DNA from 2 places in the Labedella gwakjiensis genome. Region 2 is predicted to be linked to the other one. Evidence: predicted binding sites of a transcription regulator. Region 2 holds the regulator's gene; the other holds the start of a gene.
What was found. The regulator LexA, encoded in region 2, represses DNA repair genes until DNA is damaged. The targets are predictions, from matches to a motif close to TCGAACANNTGTTCGA.
Positions count from the first base shown of each region.

Region 1: uvrA (excinuclease ABC subunit UvrA) is a predicted target of LexA. The motif match lies at 2,300-2,315, and genes of this name have one in related genera.

Region 1 is NZ_PYAU01000001.1:3,334,626-3,341,849, forward strand. Features, by position in the region: gene CLV49_RS15660 (pyroglutamyl-peptidase I) at 1-135, shown strand, start outside; gene uvrB (excinuclease ABC subunit UvrB) at 183-2,246, shown strand; gene uvrA (excinuclease ABC subunit UvrA) at 2,371-5,262, shown strand; gene uvrC (excinuclease ABC subunit UvrC) at 5,265-7,172, shown strand; gene rapZ (RNase adapter RapZ) at 7,216-7,224, shown strand, end outside.
Region 2 is NZ_PYAU01000001.1:2,839,734-2,846,957, reverse strand. Features, by position in the region: gene priA (bifunctional 1-(5-phosphoribosyl)-5-((5-phosphoribosylamino)methylideneamino)imidazole-4-carboxamide isomerase/phosphoribosylanthranilate isomerase PriA) at 1-209, opposite strand, end outside; gene hisH (imidazole glycerol phosphate synthase subunit HisH) at 270-908, opposite strand; gene hisB (imidazoleglycerol-phosphate dehydratase HisB) at 905-1,513, opposite strand; gene CLV49_RS13370 (histidinol-phosphate transaminase) at 1,510-2,592, opposite strand; gene CLV49_RS13365 (LysM peptidoglycan-binding domain-containing protein) at 2,688-3,086, opposite strand; gene lexA (transcriptional repressor LexA) at 3,348-4,070, shown strand; gene hflX (GTPase HflX) at 4,084-5,628, opposite strand; gene CLV49_RS13350 (class I SAM-dependent methyltransferase) at 5,671-6,300, shown strand; gene dapF (diaminopimelate epimerase) at 6,344-7,224, opposite strand, start outside.

The sequences.
Region 1 (7,224 bases), 490 kb from region 2:
CGAGGCGGCTTCGTCCACGTTCCCACCCTCGACCGTCTGTCGGCCGCGGCGTCGGCCACCGCTCTCGCGGCGGTGATCCGCTCTGCGGCTCGAACGACGGAGGACATCCGCGTGAGCCGCGGCGCGGAGTTCTGATCGCGCGACCCGGACCCGGTGTCGGTGGCGGGATTTAGAATGAAAGCATGCAACCGACACGCTCCGTGAACCCGTTCGAGGTCGTCAGCGAGTACAAGCCGAGCGGCGACCAGCCCGCGGCGATCGCCGAGCTCGCGGGTCGCATCAACGCGGGCGAGACCGACGTCGTCCTGCTCGGTGCCACGGGTACGGGAAAGTCGGCCACAACGGCGTGGCTCATCGAGGCCACGCAGCGGCCCACGCTGGTGCTCGCCCACAACAAGACCCTCGCTGCGCAGCTCGCGAACGAGTTCCGCGAGCTCATGCCCAACAACTCCGTCGAATACTTCGTCTCGTACTACGACTACTACCAGCCGGAGGCCTACGTCCCGCAGACGGACACCTTCATCGAGAAGGACTCGTCGATCAACTCGGAGGTCGAGCGTCTCCGCCACTCCACCACCAACTCGCTGCTCTCCCGCCGCGACGTCGTCGTCGTGTCGACGGTCTCGTGCATCTACGGACTCGGCGCGGCCGAAGAGTACTTGGATGCCATGGTGGCCCTGCACGTCGGTGACTCGGTGGGACGCGACCGCCTCATCCGCTCGTTCGTCGGGATGCAGTACAACCGCAATGACGTGGACTTCTCCCGTGGCAACTTCCGCGTCCGTGGCGACACGATCGAGATCATCCCCGTCTACGAGGAGCTCGCGATCCGCATCGAGATGTTCGGCGATGAGATCGAGGCGCTGTACGCCCTTCATCCGCTCACGGGAGATGTGGTGAAGAAGCTCGACGCCGTCTCCATCTTTCCGGCCACGCACTACGCAGCCAGCCCGGAGACGATGCAGCGGGCGATCGCAACCATCCAGGTGGAGCTCGAGGAGCGGCTGGCGGAGCTCGAGAAGCAGAACAAGCTCCTCGAGGCACAGCGGCTGCGTATGCGCACGACCTTCGACCTCGAGATGATGCAGCAGATCGGGTTCTGCTCGGGCATCGAGAACTATTCGCGGCACATCGACGGACGCGCGCCCGGCGAAGCACCGAACTGCCTCCTCGACTACTTCCCCGACGATTTCCTCGTCGTGATCGACGAGTCTCACGTCACGGTGCCGCAGATCGGGGCCATGTTCGAGGGAGACGCCTCCCGCAAACGCACTCTCGTCGAGCACGGTTTCCGGCTTCCGAGTGCCATGGACAACAGACCGTTGAAATGGGACGAGTTCAAGAGCCGTGTGGGTCAGACGGTCTACCTCTCGGCGACCCCAGGGCGGTACGAGATGGGGATCGCCGACGGCGTGGTGGAGCAGATCATCCGACCGACGGGCCTCGTCGATCCTCAGATCGTGGTCAAGCCGTCGAAGGGCCAGATCGACGATCTGCTGGAATCGATCGTGGAGCGCGCCGAGAAGGACGAGCGCGTCCTCGTGACCACTCTCACGAAGAAGATGGCCGAGGAACTCACCGACTTCCTCACGGAGGCTGGCGTACGCGTGCGTTACCTGCACTCGGACGTCGACACACTTCGTCGTGTGGAACTGCTCTCCGAACTCCGAGCCGGTGTATACGACGTGCTCGTCGGCATCAACCTCCTGCGTGAAGGACTCGACCTGCCGGAGGTCTCGCTCGTCGCCATCCTCGACGCGGACAAGGAGGGCTTCCTGCGCTCGTCGACCTCGCTCATCCAGACGATCGGGCGTGCGGCGCGAAACGTCTCGGGCGAGGTGCACATGTACGCCGACGTCATGACCGACTCGATGAAGCGCGCGATCGAGGAGACGGACAGGCGTCGCGACCGTCAGCTCGCATACAACGCCGAACACGGTATCGACCCCACTCCTCTGCGCAAGAAGATCGCCGACATCACCGGCATGCTGGCTCGCGAGGGGGAGGACACCGAACGGCTTCTGGCCGGGCGGGACGGCAAGAAGAAGAGCCCAACCCCCAACCTCCGCCGGGAGGGGCTCGCAGCCGAGGGCGCGAACGATCTCGAGTCGATCATCGCCGACCTGAACGCTCAGATGCTGTCAGCGGCGGCCGAGCTCAAATTCGAGCTCGCCGGTCGCCTCCGTGACGAGGTCGCCGAGCTCAAGCGGGAACTGCGCCAGATGGAGAAGGCTGGTCATATCTGACCGGTCGGCGGGCAGCGGATAAACCAGCGGCTCGCGGGGCGCGGAGTCTACCGCCGCACGCCTGTTCGCGGAGGGCGAGTGCTCGGCGGGACCCAGTGTCAGTGGGTCCCCGTAGACTTTCGAGGTGTCGATTTCCCCCGTAGAACAGAGCGCTCAGCTCAGCGTCCGTGGTGCCCGAGTGCACAATCTCCAGAACGTCGATCTCGACATCCCTCGTGATGCGCTCGTGGTCTTCACGGGCCTGTCAGGGTCCGGAAAGTCGTCCCTCGCGTTCGACACGATCTTCGCCGAAGGTCAGCGTCGATACGTCGAATCGCTGTCCGCCTACGCCCGGCAGTTCCTCGGGCAGGTGGACCGGCCGGACGTCGATTTCATCGAGGGTCTGAGTCCCGCCGTCTCGATCGATCAGAAGTCGACGAACCGTAACCCGCGGTCCACCGTCGGCACGATCACCGAGGTCTACGACTACATGCGCCTCCTGTGGGCGCGCGTCGGCATCCCGCATTGCCCGGTGTGCGGTGAGAAGATCCAGCGCCAGACGGTCCAGCAGATCGCCGACCAGCTCATGGAGCTCGAGGCCGGCACGCGATACATGGTCATGAGCCCCGTCGTCTCCCAGAAGAAGGGCGAGTTCGTCGACCTCTTCCAGGAGTTGTCGGCCAAAGGATATGCGAGAGCCGTCGTCGACGGCGAGACGATCCAGCTCAGCGAGCCGCCCACCCTCAAGAAGTCGTACAAGCACGACATCTCCGTCGTGGTCGACCGCCTCGTAGCCGGCCCCGATGCGCTGTCGCGGCTCACGGACTCGCTCGAGACCGCTCTCTCCCTCACCGACGGCGTGGTGCAGATCAACTTCGTGGACGAGGACGGACCGGACGGAACGGTCACGTATTCGGAGAAACTCTCCTGCCCGAACAACCACTCCATCCAGCTCACGGAGATCGAGCCCCGCACGTTCTCCTTCAATGCGCCGTTCGGCGCATGCCCCGAGTGCTCCGGTCTGGGCACGCGCATGGCTGTCGACGACGAGCTCCTCCTGGGAGACGAGACGCTCAGCCTCAACGAGGGCGTCATCGTCCCGTGGACCACGCAGGGCAAGGGTCTCTACCAGTACTACGAGAAGCTCCTCGACGGATTGTCTCGCGACCTCGACTTCTCCCTCGACACCCCGTGGAAAGACCTTCCCGAGCGTGTACGCGAGGCGGTTCTCCGCGGTGAGAACTTCAAGGTCAAGGTCAAGTGGCGCAATCGATACGGGCGCGAGATGAGCTACTCCTCGGGCTTCGAGGGGGTCATGCCCTACATCGAGCGTCAGTACCTGCAGGCCGAGACCGACGTGCAGCGGTCGCGCTGGTCCGAGTACCTCCGCGAGGTCCCGTGCCCCGTCTGCCAGGGGAAGCGCCTCAAGCCGGAGGTGCTCTCCGTCCTCATCCACGGCGAGAACATCGCCGACGTCTCGCTCCTGAGCCTCGAGGACGCCCGCTCGTTCATGGACCGTCTCGAGCTCACCGAGCGGGAGGCGAAGATCGCCGCTCAGGTGCTCCGCGAGATCAAGCTGCGACTGGACTTCCTCAACGAGGTGGGACTGGGCTACCTCGACCTGGCACGATCCGCCGGGTCCCTCTCGGGCGGGGAGGCTCAGCGCATCCGCCTGGCCACCCAGATCGGTTCCGGGCTCACGGGCGTGCTCTATGTGCTCGACGAACCGAGCATCGGTCTGCACCAGCGCGACAATCGGCGACTCATCGAGACGCTCGTGAAGCTTCGCGATCTCGGCAACACCCTGATCGTCGTCGAACACGACGAAGACACCATCCGGACGGCCGACTGGATCGTCGACATCGGACCTGGCGCTGGAGTGAACGGCGGCACGGTCGTGCACTCGGGTGACTACGAGTCCCTCGTCGCCGAGCGCAACTCCCTCACGGGCGACTACCTGTCGGGACGCAAGTCGATCGAGACGCCGTCGCGCCGTCGGGACGTCGACCCCGAGCGGATGATCTCCGTCGTCGGCGCTTCGGCCAACAACCTGCGCAACGTCACGGTGGACTTCCCCCTCGGTGTCTTCACGGCCGTCACCGGCGTCAGCGGATCGGGAAAGTCGTCTCTCGTGAACGACGTGCTCTACCGCGTCCTCGCGAACAAGCTCAACGGGGCGCGCAAGGTGCCGGCGAAGCACACGCGGGTGACGGGCCTCGAGCAGCTCGACAAGGTGATCCACGTCGACCAGGCGCCCATCGGCCGCACGCCCCGCTCGAACCCCGCCACCTACACCGGGGTCTTCGACAGGATCCGCACTCTCTTCTCGGAGACGGTGGAAGCGAAGACTAGGGGATACCAGCCCGGCCGATTCAGCTTCAACGTCAAGGGAGGCCGCTGCGAGGCCTGCTCGGGCGACGGCACGATCAAGATCGAGATGAACTTCCTGCCGGACGTATACGTCGCATGCGAGGTGTGCGGGGGAGCGCGGTACAACCGCGACACCCTCACGGTCCACTACAAGGGCAAGAACATCGCGGAAGTGCTCGACATGCCGATCGCCGAGGCTGCCGAGTTCTTCGAGCCGATCTCCTCGATCCACCGCTTCCTCAAGACCCTCGTCGACGTGGGACTCGGGTACGTCCGTCTCGGTCAGAGCGCCACGACCCTCTCCGGTGGAGAGGCTCAGCGCGTGAAACTCGCCACGGAACTCCAGCGGCGGACCAATGGGCGGAGCGTCTACGTTCTCGACGAGCCCACGACGGGACTGCACTTCGAGGACGTGCGCAAGCTCCTCCTTGTTCTCGGCAGCCTCGTCGACAAGGGCAACACGGTCATCGTCATCGAGCACAACCTCGACGTGATCAAGTCCGCAGACTGGCTCATCGACATGGGCCCGGAGGGTGGCGCCGGAGGTGGCCGGGTGCTCGCGGTCGGCACCCCGGAGAAGCTCGCATCGGTCAAGAAGAGCCACACGGGTGTGTTCCTCAAGGAGATCTTCGACGCCGAGCGGAACCTCACGCGCAAGGCCGGCTGAGAATGGCGGATCCGCGCAGCTATCGGCCGAAGGCCGGTGAGATCCCCACAGAGCCGGGTGTCTACAGGTTCACGGGGGAGGGGGGGCGCGTCCTCTACGTCGGCAAGGCGAAGAACCTCCGAGCACGGTTGTCGAACTACTTCGCTCCGTTGCACACCCTGCACGAGCGCACCCGTCGTATGGTCACATCCGCGACGGGTGTCGTCTGGACAGTGGTCGGCTCCGACATCGAAGCCCTGCAGCTCGAATACACCTGGATCAAGGAGTTCGATCCGCCGTTCAACGTCAAGTTCCGAGACGACAAGACCTACCCGTTCATGGCGATCACGCTCGGGGACGAAGCTCCGCGCGTCATGGTCACGCGGAACACGCGTATCCGTGGCGCGAAGTACTTCGGGCCCTACCCGAAGATCTGGGCAGTCCACGACACCATCGACCTGATGGTCAAGGCGTTTCCCATCCGCACGTGCTCGGACTCGAGCTACAAGCGGGCGATGCAGTCGGGACGTCCCTGTTTCCCCGGACAGATCGGACGTTGTGGCGGACCCTGTTCCGGACGCGTGACGATCGAGGAGCATCGCGCCATCGTCGATGACTTCGTGGCGTTCATGTCCGGTCACGATCGCCGTTTCGTGACGGATGCGACCAAGAAGATGAAGGCGGCGGCGGAGCGACAGGACTACGAGGCGGCTGCACGTTATCGGGACCGTCTGCTCGCTCTCGAAGCCGTGCTCGAGAAGAGCGCCGTCGTCCTCGCGGACCGCGTCGACGCCGACGTCTTCGGCTTCGAGCACGACGAGCTCTCGGCCGCTGTTCAGCAATTCATCGTGCGCGGCGGGCGCATCAGGGGCGTGCGCTCCTGGACCGTCGACAAGGAGCTCGACATGGAGACCCCTGAGCTCGTCGAGCAGACACTGCTGCGCGTGTACGCCGACGCCGGGCGCGAGACGATCCCGAAGGAGATCTACGTCCCGGCGCTTCCAGACGATCTCGACGAGATGGAGGCGCTGCTCGGAGAGCGGCGCGGACGCGGCAAGGTGAAGGTACAGGTCCCACGGCGGGGCGAGAAGGTCGCATTGATGGACACCGCGATCGTGAACGCGAAGCATTCGCTGCAGCTCTACAAGATGCGTCGGAGTGGCGACTTCGTTGCACGATCGAACGCTTTGGGCGACATCCGGGAGGCGCTCGACATGGACGAGGCCCCCCTCCGCATAGAGTGCTACGACGTCTCTCATCTCTCGGGGACGAACATCGTGGCGTCGATGGTCGTGTTCGAGGACGGGCTGCCCCGCAAGGACCAGTACCGACGCTTCTCGATCGCCTCGTCGACGGACGACACGGACTCGATCTACCAGGTCCTCACCCGTCGACTCGCGTACTTGAGAGGGACCCCCGACCCTGACGAGCCCGCCGAGACGCCCGATCCGCTCACGGACGGCGAGGTCGAGGCCGTCGCGAAGCCGAAGAAGTTCGCCTATCCGCCACAGCTCCTCCTCGTCGACGGTGGTGTACCGCAGGTCACCGCGGCGCAGCGGGCGCTGGAGGAGTCGGGCGTCGAGGGCATCACCCTCGCCGGGATCGCGAAGCGACTGGAGGAGATCTGGACTCCGGACAGCGACTACCCGGTGATCCTGCCTCGCGGCAGTGAAGCCCTGTTCCTCATCCAGCGTGTGCGCGACGAGGCCCACCGGTTCGCGATCAGCTACCAACGGCAGAGACGTCGCCGCGACATCTCCTCGGTCCTCGGTGAGATCCCCGGTCTCGGACCGTCGCGAGTCAAGCAGCTCCTCACGGCCTTCGGCTCCGTATCGAGGCTGAAATCCGCGACGCCCGATCAGATCGCCGAGGTCAAGGGCATCGGTTCACAGCTCGCCGCGGCCGTCCACGAGCGGCTGAGGAGTGACTAGGCTGGAGCACGTCCGGCGCGCGGTGGACAGGAACGAGGTGAGGATGGCCGAG
Region 2 (7,224 bases):
GCGTTGTGTCCCCGTCCGAACGCCGCGTCGAGGTCCACGAGGTGGATCCACTCCGCCCCCTGACCGGCCCAATCGGCGGCCGCTTCGACGGGGTCGCCGTAGTTGGTCTCGGTGCCGGCCTCGCCCTGCGTCAGACGCACGGCCTTGCCGCCCGCGATGTCGACGGCCGGAAGCAGCACGAGATCAGGGGACTGGTTGAACTCGCTCATGGTGTTTCCTCGATCGGGTCGGAGACGGCGGCTCGCAAGCCGCACACGATCCTAGTCAGATCAGAGCGACCCGAGCCAATTGGACAAGAGGCGGATGCCGGCGTCGCCGGACTTCTCCGGGTGGAACTGCGTCGCGGTGAGCGGTCCGTTCTCGACGGCAGCGAGGAATCGCTGGCCGTGTGTCGCCCAGGTGAGGTGGGGCTGCGGGAACGGCGGGTCGACGGTGAGGGTCCAGTCCGACGCCGCGTATGAGTGCACGAAATAGAAGCGTTCGTCCTCGATGCCGTCGAAGAGCGTGCTTCCTGCGTCCGGTTCGACGGTGTTCCACCCCATGTGCGGCAGGACGGGAGCGTCGAGCTGGGTCACGGTACCCGGCCATTCGCCCAGGCCGTCGGCCTCGAGACCCCGCTCGACCCCGCGGTCGAACATGACCTGCATGCCGACGCAGATCCCGAGCACCGGGCGGCCTCCCGCCAGTCGCTTGTCGACGACCTCGCCGCCACGGGCAGACGTGAGCGACTCCATGACCGCGGCGAACGCCCCCACGCCGGGCACGAGAAGACCGTCGGCCTCGAGCGCCGCCTTGCGATCCGCCGTCAGCTCGACGTCGGCGCCCGCGCGCTCGAGCGCCTTCACGGCCGAGTGGACGTTGCCCGATCCGTAGTCGAGGACGACGACCCGCGGTCGACTGCCGCTCACAGCGCGCCCTTCGTGGACGGAATGCCGAGCACGAGCGGATCGAGGGCCTTGGCCTGGCGGAACGCGCGAGCGAACGCCTTGAACTCCGCCTCGGCGATGTGGTGGGGGTCGCGGCCCGCGAGGACCGAAACGTGTACCGTCAGTCCGGCGTTGAAGGCGATGGCCTCGAAGACGTGGCGGATCATCGATCCCGTGAAGTGTCCGCCGATGAGGTGGAACTCGAACCCGGCCGGCTCCCCGTCGTGCACGAGATAGGGGCGACCAGAGATGTCCACCACAGCGCGCGCAAGCGCATCGTCGAGTGGAACGTGGGCGTCCCCGTATCGGGAGATGCCCTCCTTCGTGCCGAGCGCCTCGCGGATGGCCTGACCGAGCACGATGCCGGTGTCCTCGACGGTGTGGTGGACGTCGATGTCGGTGTCGCCCGACGCCGTGACGGTGAGATCGGTCAGGGAGTGCTTGGCGAACGCCGTGAGCATGTGGTCGAAGAACGGAACACTCGTGTGGATCTCGCTCGCACCCGTGCCGTCGAGGTCGAGGCGCAGGTCGATGGAGGATTCCGAGGTCGCACGCTGGATGTGGGCGACGCGGTTGCCGGTGCTCATGCCGTCGAGTCTACGTCGGCGAGGGCGTCCAGGAACGCGGTGGTCTCCGCCTCGGTGCCCGCCGAGACGCGGAGACAGCCGTCGATGGCGAGGTCCCTCACGAGGATCCCCCGCTCGAGCAGAGCCTCGAACACGGCGTGCGGATCACGGACACCTCCGAAGAGAACGAAGTTGCTCTCGCTGCGGTAGGGGCGGTATCCGAGCTCGCCGAGCCGGCTGACGATTCGGTCACGCTGTTGACGGATGTCATCGACCATGGCGAGCATCTCATCGCTGTGCCGGAGAGCCGCGACGGCCGCCGCCTGGGTCAGGGCCGACAGGTGGTACGGCAGACGGACGAGGCGGAGTGCATCGGTGACGGCGGGCGCCGCGGCGAGGTACCCGAGGCGCACCCCCGCGAACGCGAACGCCTTGCTCATGGTGCGCGACACCATGAGTCGATCGCGGCCAGGCAACAGCGTCAGAGCGCTCGGTGTGCCGTCCGGCGCGAACTCCGCGTAGGCCTCGTCGACGACGACCATGCCTCGCGCCGCGTCGTACACCGCCTCGATCGTGTCGATGGAGAGCGGGGTGCCGGTGGGGTTGTTCGGCGAGCACAGGAACACGATGTCCGGGTCGTGCTCACGGATGGCGGCGACGGCCGTCTCCGGCGACAACTCGAAGTCGGCGTCGCGCGGTGCGCCGATCCACCGGGTGCCGGTGCCGTCTGCGAGCAACGGGTACATCGAATAGGTGGGGTCGAATCCGAGGAGGGATCGACCGGGACCACCGAACGCCTGCAGGACCTGCTGCAGCACCTCGTTGGAACCGTTGGCCGCCCACAGGTTATCCCCCGTGAGACCGTGACCGAGGTAGGAGGCGAGGGATGCGCGAAGCTGCCCGAACTCGCGATCGGGATACCTGTTCACGCCCAGAACGGCAACGGCCAAGGACTGCACGATGTCTCGCGCCACATTCTCCGGGATCTGATGCGTGTTCTCGTTCACGTTCAGCGCGACGGGCACGGCCTTCTGAGGAGCACCGTAGGGCGACTTGCCGCGCAGATCGGCGCGGACAGGAAGATCATCGAGAGAAGTCACCCGACGAGCCTACCGATCGCCCCGACCCGTGTGACAGTCGAACCGCCGCGACCATCCCCGCCCATCAATGACCGGAACGTGCCAGACAGGAGGCGTCAGCCGGCGGAGTAGGCCGTGGGAATCGCGATGCGCTGTCCGGGCTCGACCGACGACGTGGACATCTGGTTGAGCGAGACGATATCGGCGATCACGTCACGAGGGTCGGACGCGGGAGCGATGCGCTCCGCGACCTGCCACAGCGACTCCCCCGAGTTGATCGTGAGGTAGTCGAATTCGACGACGGCCGAGCTCGATGAGGTGGCGATGGCCGACGTGGCGCTCACACCGGCGATGACACCGACGGCGACCAGCGGGCCCACGACGAGCGAGGTGAGAACGAGACGCCCGCGACGAGTGATGCGGAGGCGGGCCTTTGTGGAAGCCGGAGCCGCGCTCGACGATCCCATGGTGCGGGCGGCGGTGCTGCTCACGGCGTTCATGGTGATTGCGGTCATGGTGCTCTCCTTGTTCTGGAAAGGAAGCGAGTTCGCTTCGGGGCCTCGGCCGGGAGGCCTCGAAGCGAATCTCTGTTCCGAATATATCTTCGAATGTTCGAACACGCAAGCGCGATGTTCGGACGAATATCGAGATCGATCCACGACACACTCGAACGAATGTTTGGTTCACTCGGCGAGCACGGATACAGTTTCGATTGTCGAGAGACAGCAGATCATGAGCCACCGACATTCGGTCGTCGGGGCGGAACGGCGGGCACCATGGGCAAGGCCACCAACGGCACGCGAGGCGCAGATGCGTCGGCCGCGGAGAGCTCAGGCGAGCGCCAGGGAACACGTCGGAGGAAGAGCCTGAGCGACAAGCAGCGCTCGATCCTCGACGTGATCCAGCGGTCCGTCAGCCAGCGCGGCTACCCGCCGAGCATGCGGGAGATCGGCGACGCCGTCAGCCTCGCGTCCCTCTCGAGCGTCACGCACCAGCTCAATCAGCTCGAGCTGTCGGGCTACATCCGACGCGACCCGAACCGGCCGCGAGCCCTCGAGGTCCTCATCGAGCTCCCGTCGGCCACGTCCGACTCCCTCGACTACGAGAACAGCACGCCCGTCGGCGACGCAGCGATGGTGCCCCTCGTCGGCCGGATCGCCGCCGGAGTGCCCATCACGGCGGAGCAGCACGTGGAAGAGGTCTTCCCCCTCCCCCGCCAGCTCGTCGGCAAGGGTGATCTCTTCATGCTCAAGGTGTCGGGCGACTCGATGATCGACGCCGCCATCTGCGACGGCGACTGGGTCGTGGTGCGCTCGCAGCGCACCGCCGAGAACGGTGACATCGTCGCCGCGATGCTCGACGAGGAGGCGACCGTCAAGGTCTTCCGGCAGCGCGACGGACACACCTGGCTCCTGCCGCGCAACTCCAACTTCGAGCCCATCCTGGGCGATCAGGCCGAGGTCCTCGGCAAGATCGTCGCCGTCCTCCGCTCGGTCTGAGCGGTCGTCCGCCTCAGTCGTCGTCCGGGCGCGCGTTCGCGCGTCGGGCGACGACGAAGTCGCCGAGCTGCGCGGCGATCTCCTCGCCGACGAGCGCTTCGACGCGCGTACCCTCCTCGGTGTAGTCGAGAGAGGTCACCTGCGCTCGGCGGTGGAGCATAGAGATGAGCTCGCCCCTGTCGTACGGCACCAGGGCCTCGATGACGACACTCGGCCGCGGCAGGCTGTCCGCGATCCGATCGAGGATCTCCTGGACGCCCTCACCCGTGCGAGCGGACGCGAAGATCGCATCGGGGGCGAGGCCGCGGAGGACGAGCCGGTCGTCCTCCGACACCAGATCGCTCTTGTTGAAGACGACGATCTCCGCGATGTCCCGACCGCCGACGTCGCCGATCACATCGCGCACCGTCGCGATCTGCGAGGCCGGGTCCGGGTGCGAAGCGTCGACCACGTGCACGATCACATCGGAGTCGGCCACCTCCTCGAGGGTCGAGCGGAACGCCTCCACGAGCTGGTGAGGGAGATTGCGCACGAAACCGACGGTGTCGGCGAGCGTGTAGGTGCGCCCGTCCTCCGTCCGTGTGCGTCGCACCGTGGCGTCGAGGGTGGCGAACAGGGCGTTCTCCACGAGGACGCCCGCGCGGGTGATGCGGTTCAGCAGACTCGACTTGCCGGCGTTCGTGTAGCCGGCGATCGCCACGCTCGGTACCTCGTTGCGCTTGCGGTTCGCTCGCTTGGCCTCGCGAGCCGGGGCGAATCCCTTGAGCTGGGCGCGCAGCTTCGCCATGCGCGTGTTGATCCGGCGACGGTCGAGCTCGATCTTCGTCTCACCGGGACCTCGGGAACCCATTCCCGCGCCACCGGCGGCCTGGCCACCGGCCTGTCGCGACATCGACTCACCCCACCCACGCAGTCGCGGAAGGAGGTACTCGAGCTGGGCCAGTTCGACCTGCGCCTTGCCCTCGCGGCTCTTCGCGTGCTGGCTGAAGATGTCGAGGATGACGGCCGTACGGTCGATGACCTTGACCTTCACGACGTCCTCGAGCGCACGACGCTGGCTGGGGGCGAGTTCCGTGTCGGCGACCACCGTGTCAGCCCCGAGCGACGCGACGACGGCTCGCAGCTCCTCGGCCTTGCCCCGACCGAAGTACGTGCTGGGGTCGGGGTGGGGTCGCCGCTGGAGCAGGCCGTCGAGGACGACAGCGCCGGCGGTCTCAGCGAGAGCCGCGAGTTCGCGGAGGGAGTTCTCGGCGTCCTGGAGCGATCCCTGCGAATAGACCCCGATGAGCACGACGTTCTCGAGCCGCAGCTGGCGGTACTCGACCTCGGTGACGTCTTCCAGCTCGGTCGAGAGTCCACCGACGCGGCGGAGCGCCTGTCGGTCCTCGCGGTCGAACTGCTCGCCGTCGGAACCATCGCCATTCACGGTGGCGGTGTCCTGCAACGCCTGCGCCCGACCGGCACCGAACATCGAGTACCCGGCCGACGGGCGCCCCGCGGCCGCGAGCACACGTTTGACGGCGTCGTCTTCTGGTGTGTTCGGAGGGGTCTCATTCATCCGGTTAACGATACTCTCTGGCGGTCCTGTACCGTACGGACTATGGCAGGCGACCACTATTTCAGCTCATCGCCCGACAGCGAGATGGGCCTGCGGTCGCTCTCCGTCACTCTCGCAGGCGCCCCGCGTCGGCTGCAGACGGGCAACGGGATCTTCAGTCCCGACCGCGTCGACGTGGGGACCGCCGTGCTCCTCTCGGCCGTCCCCTCTCCCCCGCCGGGAGGCGACTTCCTGGATATCGGATGCGGCTGGGGGCCCATCGCCCTCACGTTGGCGCTGGAGTCACCCCATGCCACGGTCTGGGCCGTCGACGTGAACGAGCGGGCACTCGATCTCGTCCGTCGCAACGCGGCCACGCTCGGACTCGAGAACGTTCGAGCGGTTCTCCCCGACGAGGTGCCCGAGGACATCATGTTCCGCACGATCTGGTCGAATCCGCCGATCCGGGTGGGCAAGGACGAACTGCACGGCCTCCTCGAGCGCTGGATCCCACGCCTTCAGCCCGCCTCTGACGGGTACCTGGTTGTCCAGCGCAACCTCGGCTCGGACAGCCTGCACCGGTGGCTCGACGCGACGCTTCCCGACGACTTCAGCGTCATTCGCGCGTCGACGGGCAAGGGGTACCGCGTCTTGCGCGTGCGGCGTCGTCCCGAGGCCGCCCCAGCCGACTGACGACTCGCGGCGGGCCCGATCAGCGGGCGAGCCGGATCAACGGTCAGGCGAGGTCGAGTGTGCCGGTGTAAACGAGTTCCGCCGGTCCGGAGAGCGAGACGTGTTCGCCGTCCTCCGCCGCGAACATCCTGACGCCCAGACGTCCACCCGGGACATCGACGCGCCAATGGTCCGGGGCGCCTCGACCTGCCCAGTGGCGGATCGCGAGCGCCGCGGCCGCGACCCCGGTGCCGCAGGAGAGGGTCTCCCCCGAGCCGCGCTCGTGCACGCGCATCCGGATTCGACCGACGCCCTCGCTCACGAGCGGCTCGTGCAGCACGACGAGCTCGACGTTGGCCCCGGCCGACGGCACGGGATCGATCTGCGGCGCGTACGCGAGATCGGCGTCGGTGAGCTCTTCCTCATTGGCCAGCGCCACGACGACGTGCGGGTTGCCCACGTCGATACCGAGGCCGGGACGGGGAACGGGAACGTCCTTCACCCGCACGAGCGGCTCGCCGCCCTCCAGAGCCCAGCGTCCGAGATCGACCTGGAAGCCGTCCACACCGCGTTGCACGTCTTTGACGCCTGCTCGTGTGGCGATGGCGAGCGTGTCACCGCTCTCGAGCACCGCGAGCCCCGTCTCGAGGAGGAACCGCGTGAAGACACGGATGCCGTTGCCGCACATCTCGGCGACGGAGCCGTCGGCGTTACTGTAGTCCATGAACCACTCCGCCTCGGGGGTCTCCGCGAGGATCGTGGCACCCCCCGGCATGTGAGCCGTCCGTATCGCGCGGATCACCCCGTCGGCGCCCACGCCGAAGTGACGATCGCAGATCGCGGCGATCTGGGCGGGCGTGAGCGTCGAATCGCCGTCCGGATCGGCGTAGAGCACGAAGTCGTTGCCGGTTCCGTGGCCCTTGGTGAAGTCGATCGTGATCGGCA